DNA from 3 places in the Paenibacillus thiaminolyticus genome. Region 3 is predicted to be linked to each of the others. Evidence: predicted binding sites of a transcription regulator. Region 3 holds the regulator's gene; each other region holds the start of a gene.
What was found. The regulator LexA, encoded in region 3, represses DNA repair genes until DNA is damaged. The targets are predictions, from matches to a motif close to CGAACATATGTTCG.
Positions count from the first base shown of each region.

Region 1: addB (helicase-exonuclease AddAB subunit AddB) is a predicted target of LexA. The motif match lies at 1,460-1,473, and genes of this name have one in related genera.
Region 2: FLT43_RS26880 (YhjD family protein) is a predicted target of LexA. The motif match lies at 1,690-1,703, and genes of this name have one in related genera.

Region 1 covers NZ_CP041405.1:5,852,243-5,855,520, forward strand. The annotation lists gene FLT43_RS25805 (class I SAM-dependent rRNA methyltransferase) at 1-342, shown strand, start outside; gene FLT43_RS25810 (DUF1835 domain-containing protein) at 427-1,392, opposite strand; gene addB (helicase-exonuclease AddAB subunit AddB) at 1,715-3,278, shown strand, end outside.
Region 2 covers NZ_CP041405.1:6,091,330-6,094,607, reverse strand. The annotation lists gene FLT43_RS26900 (manganese catalase family protein) at 1-324, opposite strand, end outside; gene FLT43_RS26895 (spore coat protein CotJB) at 373-648, opposite strand; gene FLT43_RS26890 (spore coat associated protein CotJA) at 645-935, opposite strand; gene FLT43_RS26885 (Crp/Fnr family transcriptional regulator) at 1,067-1,591, opposite strand; gene FLT43_RS26880 (YhjD family protein) at 1,823-2,236, shown strand; gene FLT43_RS26875 (DNA polymerase IV) at 2,460-3,278, shown strand, end outside.
Region 3 covers NZ_CP041405.1:1,061,163-1,064,440, reverse strand. The annotation lists gene FLT43_RS29975 (sporulation protein YjcZ) at 1-83, shown strand, start outside; partial or broken gene FLT43_RS04780 (SDR family oxidoreductase) at 719-981, opposite strand; gene lexA (transcriptional repressor LexA) at 1,093-1,719, opposite strand; gene FLT43_RS04770 (LysM peptidoglycan-binding domain-containing protein) at 1,969-2,349, shown strand; gene FLT43_RS04765 (DUF896 domain-containing protein) at 2,512-2,727, shown strand; gene FLT43_RS04760 (methyltransferase) at 2,760-3,278, shown strand, end outside.

The DNA of each region.
Region 1 (3,278 bases), 1.8 Mb from region 3:
ACCGCAGGCGGCGGCCGTACCTGGGATGTCGTCATTCTCGATCCGCCCGCGTTCGCCAAGACGAGACAGGCGGCGGAAGGAGCGTATCGCGGCTATAAGGACATCAACCTTCATGGGATGAAGCTCGTCAATGAGGGGGGGTATTTAGTGACGGCGAGCTGCTCCTATCATATGAAGCCCGAGCGCTTCCTGCAGGCGATCCATGACGCCGCCCATGACGCGGGCAAGGTGCTGCGCCTCATCGATTGGCGCACGGCGGGGAAGGATCACCCGCAGGTAGCCGGCGTCGAAGAAGGGCATTACTTGAAATTCGGTATTTTTGAAGTCCGCTCCAGACGATAGCATGATGAAGAAGCACCTCATGGCGAATGTGCCGGGAGGTGCTTCTTGCGGTTGCGGTATGATGTAGAAGGGACAAGCGGCGGTCTATGGAGCCGGATTGGTAACGAAGGCGCCGCCAAGCCAGCGCGCATATCCCCGTTCGCGGGCCCAATTGCTCTCCCCGCTGCGCACTCTCCGGCCCGCCTCGGTGAGCAGAACCCGTCCGGTGGACGGCCCGATCGGCCGCAGCGGCTCGGGCATCGGGTCGGATGCCGCGGACAGGGATAATAGCGGCGCTTCCCCGGAAGTCAACCGGCGCAAATATCCCCAGTACTGCATGTCGCCGAGTCCGTACTCCGGCACATGCGGCCGGATATGCTGATACAGCTCCAGGAAGGAGCTGGCACCATCGGCGACGGCATCCAGCGTAAGCCGCTCCACGACGCCTAACCCGTCTACGCGCGAAGGGAAGCGGCGGAGATGGAACCGCATCGCTTCCACGATCGCATCATAAGGAGCTTCGACGCTACCGGACTCCTCGAGCCAACGCACCAATTTGCGCGGATTCGGGCTTGTATAGGCAAGCCAGGTATGGTGCATCCATGTGATCGCTTCCACGTTCAGCCGAATGCCGTGCTCGCGGCAGCGCGCCAATTGCTCCGCATCGAGGGCGCCGAAGCCGTCATAGCGGTCATGCCCGGGCACGGCCGAAATGTCGATCCAATAGACGGCCGCTTCTGGATGCTCGCGGGACAGACGCTCAGTCAACCGCAGCAGCATCGTGATATCGAACAGATCATGCTCGAACCAGAGGGCGATTTCCCGGTGCTGCAGCACATCCGCTTTCCAGGACCGCTCCTGCTCGTTGCTCATTTGCAGGTAGAGGGATGCGGGCAGGCCGCACATTTTTTCCAATTGAAGCGCGCGATACGCCAAATAACGTTCAAAGATGGGATAGACGGGTCCTTCAGTCAGCAGCTCGCGATAGACCCATACTTCTTCGTTCCAGTGCTCCCGGGCGACCGGCCGAAGCCGTTCTGCCACAATATCTCCATTTACGATATGAATCACGCGGTGTGCCTCCTTTTCTCTCCGGCGGTATCGTCAGCCAGGGGCTAGAATTCCTTCCTGCACATTCCAAACGTGTGTTCCAGTCTGCTCGCGATAATATGCTATAATAAAGCAAGGTTTCCGTAAAAGAGACGATTTGCGCAGTCTCTGTCTAATGAGGAAATACCGGGAATCCGGTCTTTTTGGACTTATTCTTATTTTTAATCCTTTCTTGCGATTTGTAAATACACTTTTATACATGGCATTTGTGGAAACAGCCAGCATATGGCATGGCAGCGTACATATCCATTGGTCAGTTGTACGGGAAAGCGGGGGATACACATTGGCTTTGCATTTCGTAATCGGCCGCTCGGGGAGCGGCAAGTCGGCCCATCTGCTGAATGAGATTCGGCGGAGGCTGGAGACTCAGCCCGAAGGTCCGCCGATGATTCTGCTCGTGCCCGAGCAGGGGACGTTCCAGGCGGAGCACGCGCTCGTCACCTCGGAGCGGCTGTCGGGGATGCTGCGGACGCAAGTCCTGAGCTTCCGGCGCCTCGCGTACCGCGTTATGCAGGAGACCGGCGGCACGGCGCTCACGCCGATTGGAGAGGAAGGCAAGAAGATGCTGCTGTACAAAATTTTGCAGCGGCGCAAGTCCGACCTGCCCCTGTTCGCCGGTGCGGCGGAGCAATTCGGCTTCATCGAAAAATTGAATGATCTGTTCGACGAGATGAAGCGGTACCGGATCCAGGCATCCGAGGTGGATGAGAATGCCGCGTTCGTCCAGGAGCATGTGGACGGCCAGCCGCTCCTGTCGGCCAAGCTGCATGATTTGTCCGCCGTGCTGCATGAGTTCGAGACAGAGCTGGAGCAGCATTATTTGGACGGCGAGGATGTGCTTGTCCGGTTGGCGGAAGGCATTCCGCACTCGGACTATGTCCGGCAGGCAGAGTTATGGATTGACGGGTTCAACGGCTTCACCCCCCAGGAGTATGCCGTGCTGGCATCGCTGCTGCTGCATGCCCGCCATGTCACCGTAGCGCTCTGCCTGGATCGGCCCTACGCCTTGGGGGAGGAGCCGCATGAGCTGAACCTGTTCCATCCTACGGCGACGACTTTTCTCAAGCTGAGCAGCATCGCCGATACGCTCGGCGTCGATATGGGAGAAGTCATACAGCTGGGCGGGCAGGGCAGATTGCCAAGATTCGCTTCCTCGCCGATGCTCTCGCATCTGGAGCGCCATTTCGACCGGCGTTCGGCTTACCGCCCCGCCTCCCCCGCCGGGGAGCGGGCGGAGATTCGCGTTCAAGCCGCGGTCAACCGCCGCGCGGAAGTGGAAGGGGCGGCGCGCGACATTTTGCGCCGGGCGCAGAGCGAGGGCGTCCGCTGGCGGGAGATGGCCGTCATGGTCAGGAACTTGCCGGATTACGCGGAATTGATCGATACGGTCTTCGGCGACGCGGGCATTCCCTATTTCACGGATCAGAAGCAGGCGGTTCTCCATCATCCGTTCGTCGAGATGACGCGCGCCGCGCTGGACATCCTTATCGGCTACTGGCGCTATGATGCGGTATTCCGCTATGTGAAGACGGACTTCATCCTGCCGGAAGACGGGAGCGTGACGAGGGAATCCTTCGATCGGCTGGAGAACTATGTGCTGGCTTGCGGCATCGAGGGCTCGAAATGGACGAATGGACGCCCGTGGCCCGCCGAACCGCGGCAGTCGCTGGATCCTGACGATCCGAACGCCGCCGAGACGGCCGAGAGCGCGCCGGAGCAGGCCCCGGAATGGGCGGAGCAGTGCCGCCGCCGGATTGTCGAGCCGCTCTTCGCGCTGCAGCGATCGCTTGCGCGGAGCCGGAATGTGCAGGAGATGTGCGAGGCGCTGTATACGTTCTGGATCCGTC
Region 2 (3,278 bases), 1.6 Mb from region 3:
CGCATTTTCATAGAACAGCGCGCTGTCATGGGAGACATAATGCGCCCCGAGTCCGGCCGCTTCCAATTCCTGCGGTGTCGCGTCCTTGGTCAGCTTGTATACCATGGTGGCAATCATTTCCAAATGGGCGAATTCCTCTGTCCCGATATCGGTAAGCAAGCCGATGACCTTATCCGGAATCGAGTAGCGCTGATTCAAATAGCGAAGCGCCGCCGCCAGCTCCCCGTCGGCTCCGCCGTACTGCTCCAGCAGCAGCTTAGCCATGCGCGGATCGCATTTGCTGACGCGAACCGGATATTGAAGCTTCTTCTCATATACCCACAATGCCGCTTCCCTCCTCACGTTGCTTCCCCGTCTTCCTCGAGACTTCCGTTACACCTGCCACGGCCACGGCGTGTCTGTCCAGGACCAAGGGCATTTCGAATAGAAGCCGCCAGCCTGCAGGGGGCCGAACCTCTCCTGGAAATGCCTCGCCACCTTCATTCGTTCATGAACATAGTGATTGAACTGCTGGATCGCCTGATTGTCTTCGGGATGCGTATCCAGATACAGATTCAGCTCGATCAGCACAAAATCGATTTCCTGCAGCTGCAGCAGGCTGTCATAGTACTCCTGAGTGCAGAACGGGTGCGTGCCATGTGTGCTCAAGCCGTTCCCTCCTCCCGTCTGCCCTTCGGCCGATAAGGGCTGAATAATGCCGGCCACAGCGTTCCGCACCGCAGCGCCTGCGGCGGCGGGAATTGCGGCAAATTCGGGGGCTGAAACGTAATGAACAAGTTCGGCGGCACGACATAGGTCTTGTAGGGCAGCGGCGGGCAAGGATCCCATGGCCCCCGGAACGGTATATAGTACCTTTCCTGCGAATGCGCTCCCGGCCCGCATGCGGACGGCATCGCTGCCGGCTCGGCCCAGCCACGCGCTTGCTCGTTCTCCATGATGCTCGGTAACCTCCTTTATCAAACGGATAAATAACGCTTTACTTCCTACTCATATGAGCTATCTGGAATGTCCCATGACAGGAAATAAGCCGCTCAGCAGCAATGGGGCTGCTGAACGGCTTGCCCGTTCATCGCTTCGTCATGGAATTGTCGCCCTGCCGGAGCAGACGGTTGACCGTCTCGCGCCGCACTCCGATCAGCTGCCCGATCTCTTCTTGCGTCAGCATATCGGTAAGCGGGGTCTTGTTCGTCATGCTGTCCAGCCACCGGGTCAGCAGCGCCAGCCGCTCGGCGGGCGATCCAATCGTCAGATGATCGAGCCGCTGCTGCATGAAGCGAAGCTTCTCCTGCAGCAGCTTGGCGACTTCGAGCGCTTTCCCGGAATCGTTCCGCAGCTCCTCATACCACGCCTCCGCTTCTATCCGCTCGACCGTGCCGGTTACCATAGCCGTCGCCGTCCCATGGCAATCCTTCGGGGAGATAAGGGAATGATGCGGCACCATCTCGCCCGGATACAATATATTGAACAGCACGATGTTCCCGTTCTCATGCAGCCGGGTCACTTTGAACAAGCCGCTCACAATCCGGTACAGATACGTGCCCGGATCGCCTTGGCGGAATAATATCTCCCCGCGATGCAGTGTAATCTTCATTCCTGCTCACTCCTTCTTCCATCCCGGCTCTTTCCTTTTCCTCTGTTTTTATTGTAAACCATTTTGACCCCTTCCACCATCATTTACCCATTGAAACCAGAATGTTTGTTCGCTATATTAGTTATAAAATAGAACGCAGGTTCGTATAATGAGGTTATAAGCAGATCCGCGCTCCCCTTCCCAATCCGGGGGGGGCCGCATGGATGGATGTTACCCAAGGAGGAACCCGGTATGACTTTATTGTCCGCGACAAGCGGGCCTCCGCCTCATGACGGGGAAGACGCCCTGCTGGTGAAGCAGTATACCCTTCAGACCCTCGTCCTCGACGTGCTTGAGCGCGATATCAGCCGCATTGCCGTCTCGGGGCTGAAGATGGGAGAAATTTATATCCAGGGGCTGCGCCAGGCGCAGGATGACGCCGCCTCCGATCTGTTCCGCATCCGGAAGCAGTTCCGGCATCGCGGGATTAAGATCGTGTCCGAGGAGCGGCTGGAGCACGGCGTTCGCGTGCAGTACGTGTGCCGGGGCTATCACCGCTCCTTCTACATGCTTCGCGGCCTGATCCGGGCCGAGGTGAAGAGCCTGCTGCAGCGCTATTTGCACATCTGTGACCCGGGGGAACCGGAGGGGAGCGCAGACAGCTAAGCCGCAGCACAGGCGGCGGAACGGCATCCGTTCCGCTCCATAGCACAGCCCCATACCGCTGCTTATCGGAACGAAGCTCCGGCAAGCCGGCGGTCTTGTTTTTATAAGCGCGAACCGCCATCCGATTCCATAAACTTCATTTGCATAGAGAATATATGTTCGGTATATAATAAATACGAATGCACGTTCTTATTTTTAGACTCGATTGGTTGAGGTGGTTACATTGAGCGGAAGCAAGGAACGGATTATCTTTTTGGCGGACTGCCAAAGCTTCTATGCCAGCGTGGAAAAAGCGGAGCACCCGGAATATAAACATATGCCGCTCGTTGTGTCCGGGGATCCCGCGCGCCGATCGGGAATCATTCTGGCCGCTTGCCCGATAGCCAAAAGCTATGGAGTAACAACGGCGGAACGGCTTGGGGAAGCCCTGAACAAATGCCCCCGCCTGATCGTGATGCGCCCCCGCATGCAACATTATATTGACGTCTCGCTGCTCATTACGCGAATTTATGAACAATTCACCGATCTCGTCGAAACGTTCAGCGTCGATGAGCAATTTCTCGATGTGACCGGCAGCCGGGCGCTGTTCGGAGACCCTGTCACCATGGCCAGAGAGATTCAGCGCAGCGTGCTCGACCAGACCGGAGTATGGATCCGGATCGGGATCAGCTCCAATAAAATACTGGCCAAGATGGCAACGGATATATGGGCCAAGAAAAACAAAGAGGGCATCTTCGCCCTGACTCCCTCCGACATCGAGACGCTGCTGTGGTCTCAGCCTGTCAACAAAATGTTCGGTGTCGGCTCCCGCATGACGGCCCATTTTGCCCGCCTGGGCATGACGACTATCGGAGATATCGCCAGAACCCCGCTGCCGCAGCTCAAAGACAAGTTCCGCGCCCGCTTCGGCAAGCAGTCGGATATTCATGCCGAAGTGATGTGGCGCACCGCCAACGGCCTCGATGACAGCCCCGTCTCCCCGGATACGTTCCGTACGCCGCCGCAATCGGTCGGCCATATGATGACCTTGCCGCGGGACTAC
Region 3 (3,278 bases):
TTGGTGGGCTCTGGACGTCGACAGGTGTAATTTTGGTATTGTTTATACTGCTAGTAATCGTTTCCCGTGCATTTATTTACTAATCGTTTTTTATGAGTCAGCGCCTTGCGCATTTGCGATTAAAGGCAGCCTACTGTACAAGGTCCTGCTTATTCAGCAGGGCCGTTTTTGTATGCCCGGATAAATGGGAGGAAGGACTTACAATAATTTGTTTTTGAACTGGAGCATAATTGGTCCATAGGCATATGATGAGGTATGAACTATGAGGGGAGTTGTTTTTCTTTGAGTTACCAATACCAACCATATTCAATGTCTCTTAACCCGTGGTCATACATGAACCCTTATTCTTATCCTCATCATTCCTATCCGCATGAATGTTCGGAGACTCAACATTTAAAGATGGAAACATTACAGACCGTCGAGCCATGGGTGCAAAACGGATTAAAGGAAGCACATTGCATATCGGTTGAACATGCGTTGCGCGAAGCGGCAGCCGTATCATATCTGATTGGGAAAGGATATGATCCGACTGTTGCGCATCAAATTGTCGAATCCTGGTGGCATTAGTAAAAGCGCCCGGTACCAGGAATAATGATTACTTAATTTCGCCCCCGTTGACATGCAAACTCTGTCCGGTGACGTAAGAGGAATCAGCACTTGCCAGATAGACGTAGCTGGGAGCGAGCTTTTCAGGTCATCTAGGGCGCTGCACCGGCATTCTTTGAAGCTGTGCATCTGAAATGCGACCGATGCGCTCCAGCGGATGCTGTTCGCCAGCATTATTGACTAATATGTCCAGCTTCCCAAGCTCCTTTACGGTCTGTTCCACAGTATGGTTACAGAACGATTCTTCTCCAATGTCGCGACCGATAAGCACGCAGCGCGTCCGGCCTGCCTGACGCCGCTTGCTTCCTCGGCATGCTCATTCAAATACACCATCGCGATGTCGGCGCCTTCCTTGGCGAACGCGACGGCTTCAGCCCCCGAATGAATCATGACATATGGCCCGGACTCGTCAAAAAGCCGCTTCCGAATACAGAACTGCTGTATCCAAAGCGGCTTCTTTACACTTGCTCCCATTGGTTGTAACCATTAATGAAAATCACGGAACAACCCAATCACTTTGCCCAAAATCGTCACATGCTTCAACCGGATCGGCTCAAATGTCGGATTCTCCGGCTGAAGGCGGATATGATCGCGTTCCTTGTAGAATGTCTTTACGGTTGCTTCGTTCTCCTCGGTCATGGCTACGACAATTTCACCGTTGTTCGCTGTCTGCTGCTGGCGGACGATAACGTAGTCTCCGTTATGTATTCCGGCTTCGATCATGCTGTCGCCGACTACGGATAGCATAAAGATGTTGTCATCATCTCCCACCATATGCACCGGAAGAGGGAAGTAATCTTCGATGTTCTCTGTTGCCGTAATCGGTTCTCCGGCCGTTACCTTCCCGATGACGGGAACGCGTGCCACGGCATGGCTGAATTCCGAATGGCGATCCGATTGTTCGCTCAGCAGTTCGATTGCTCTTGGCTTCGTTGGGTCCCGGCGGATAAAGCCTTTCTTCTCCAGCCGGTCCAGATGGCCGTGCACGGTAGAACTCGATGCGAGGCCGACAGCTTCCCCGATCTCTCTTACGGAAGGAGGATAACCCTTGGTGCGGACTTCATCACGTATAAAATCAAGGATCGCTTGTTGTCGACTTGATATTTTAGACAAAGATATCAACTCCAATGAATGCTCTTTTGTCAAAATTATACCATAGAACCTCCGTTCGCACAAACGTAAGTTCTAAAAAACCTTGATTTTATGCGGTTTTTTTCGTTTTCCTTTCGGGAAACGTCACTTAATGGGATTCGGGAAATAAAAAAGAGAACGCACGTTCCTTAAAAACTGTTGACCTGAACGTATGTTCGTGCTACATTATGGACAACAAGAATAGAACAAGTGTTTGGGGAGTGGGCGAACATGAGCCAAGTGGTATATAACCCGAGACGGAATTATGCATATCGAACGGAAGCAAGATTATCTATGCATCAACCTGTAGAGCAGAACCGTTATAATAGAAGGAAGATGATTCGAGCGATATTGCTCTTTGTTCTGTTGTTCCTTTTATGTGCGGGAATCGTCCAAGCATGGGGGGATGACGACATTGTATCCGAGCAGCCTTCTGTAGTTACGGAGCACGTACTTGTTCAGCCCGGGGACAGCCTGTGGGAGATCGCGACGGAATACAAACCGAATGGAATGGATACCCGTGAATACATATACAAGATTATTCAATTGAACGATTTAAGAGGGCATACGCTGCAATCCGGCATCGTCATTGACGTGCCGATATTTTCTTGACGATATTTCCGCTGTGACGGATCATATTTCTCACAGCACCGCTTTTCTCTCCTATTGAGGCCGAAGACGTGCTTCTTGTATTCTCTCGCCGTCAGCTTGCTTGACAAGGCTGAGGCAGCATGTCAAAGTAGAAGATATGCACCAGTGTATGGAGGGTACAAGATGAACATGGATAAATTAATCGCGCGCATCAACGAGCTGGCCCGCAAGCATAAGAGCGTAGGGCTGAACTCGGAGGAACTGGCGGAACGGGCCGCGCTTAGAGAGCAATACCTCGTATTGTTCCGGCAGCAGGTACGCAACAAGTTGGACAGCATTCGCTATGTGGAAGACGAAGAAGGCGAACAGAACAATCAACCGGGAAGCACCGTTCATTAGAGTGTTTAGCATATATAGGAGGTCTGGATGGGATGTCGCGTAGTTGGGAACGTCAAGTACGGCGCAATAGCGCTCAGTTGAACAAGCAACGCAAAAAGCAGGGCAAGCCGGGGATCGCTTCCCATACGGTTGCTTTCGATGAATTCAAGGGCCGGAATTTTATTCTTCCTTTGATATTGACCGGGTTTACGATCATTTATGGGCTGCTTGGCAGTGTTGGCACGAACCTGCCGTCCCCTACGCTGTACTGGATAACTGTTATTTGTTATTTGGCATTGGCATTGATGCTGTTTTTGCGCCGGCCCTTTTTACGGGTCACGAAAGACGAACTAAGCACGACAAAATGGAATCGGCTGCGTACGCTCAAAGTGGAAGACATCAAAAAAATAACGTATCAGCCTGGCTTCATCGTTATTGAAAAGAACGGCAAAGGCGCGAACTGGGTGTTCTCCCGTATGATGAACCGCTATGATATCGAAGCGATGCATGCGCGGCTGCAGCAGTTCGCTGCCCAGAACCAGATAGCGTACGAAGAGAGTTCAAAAGCAGAC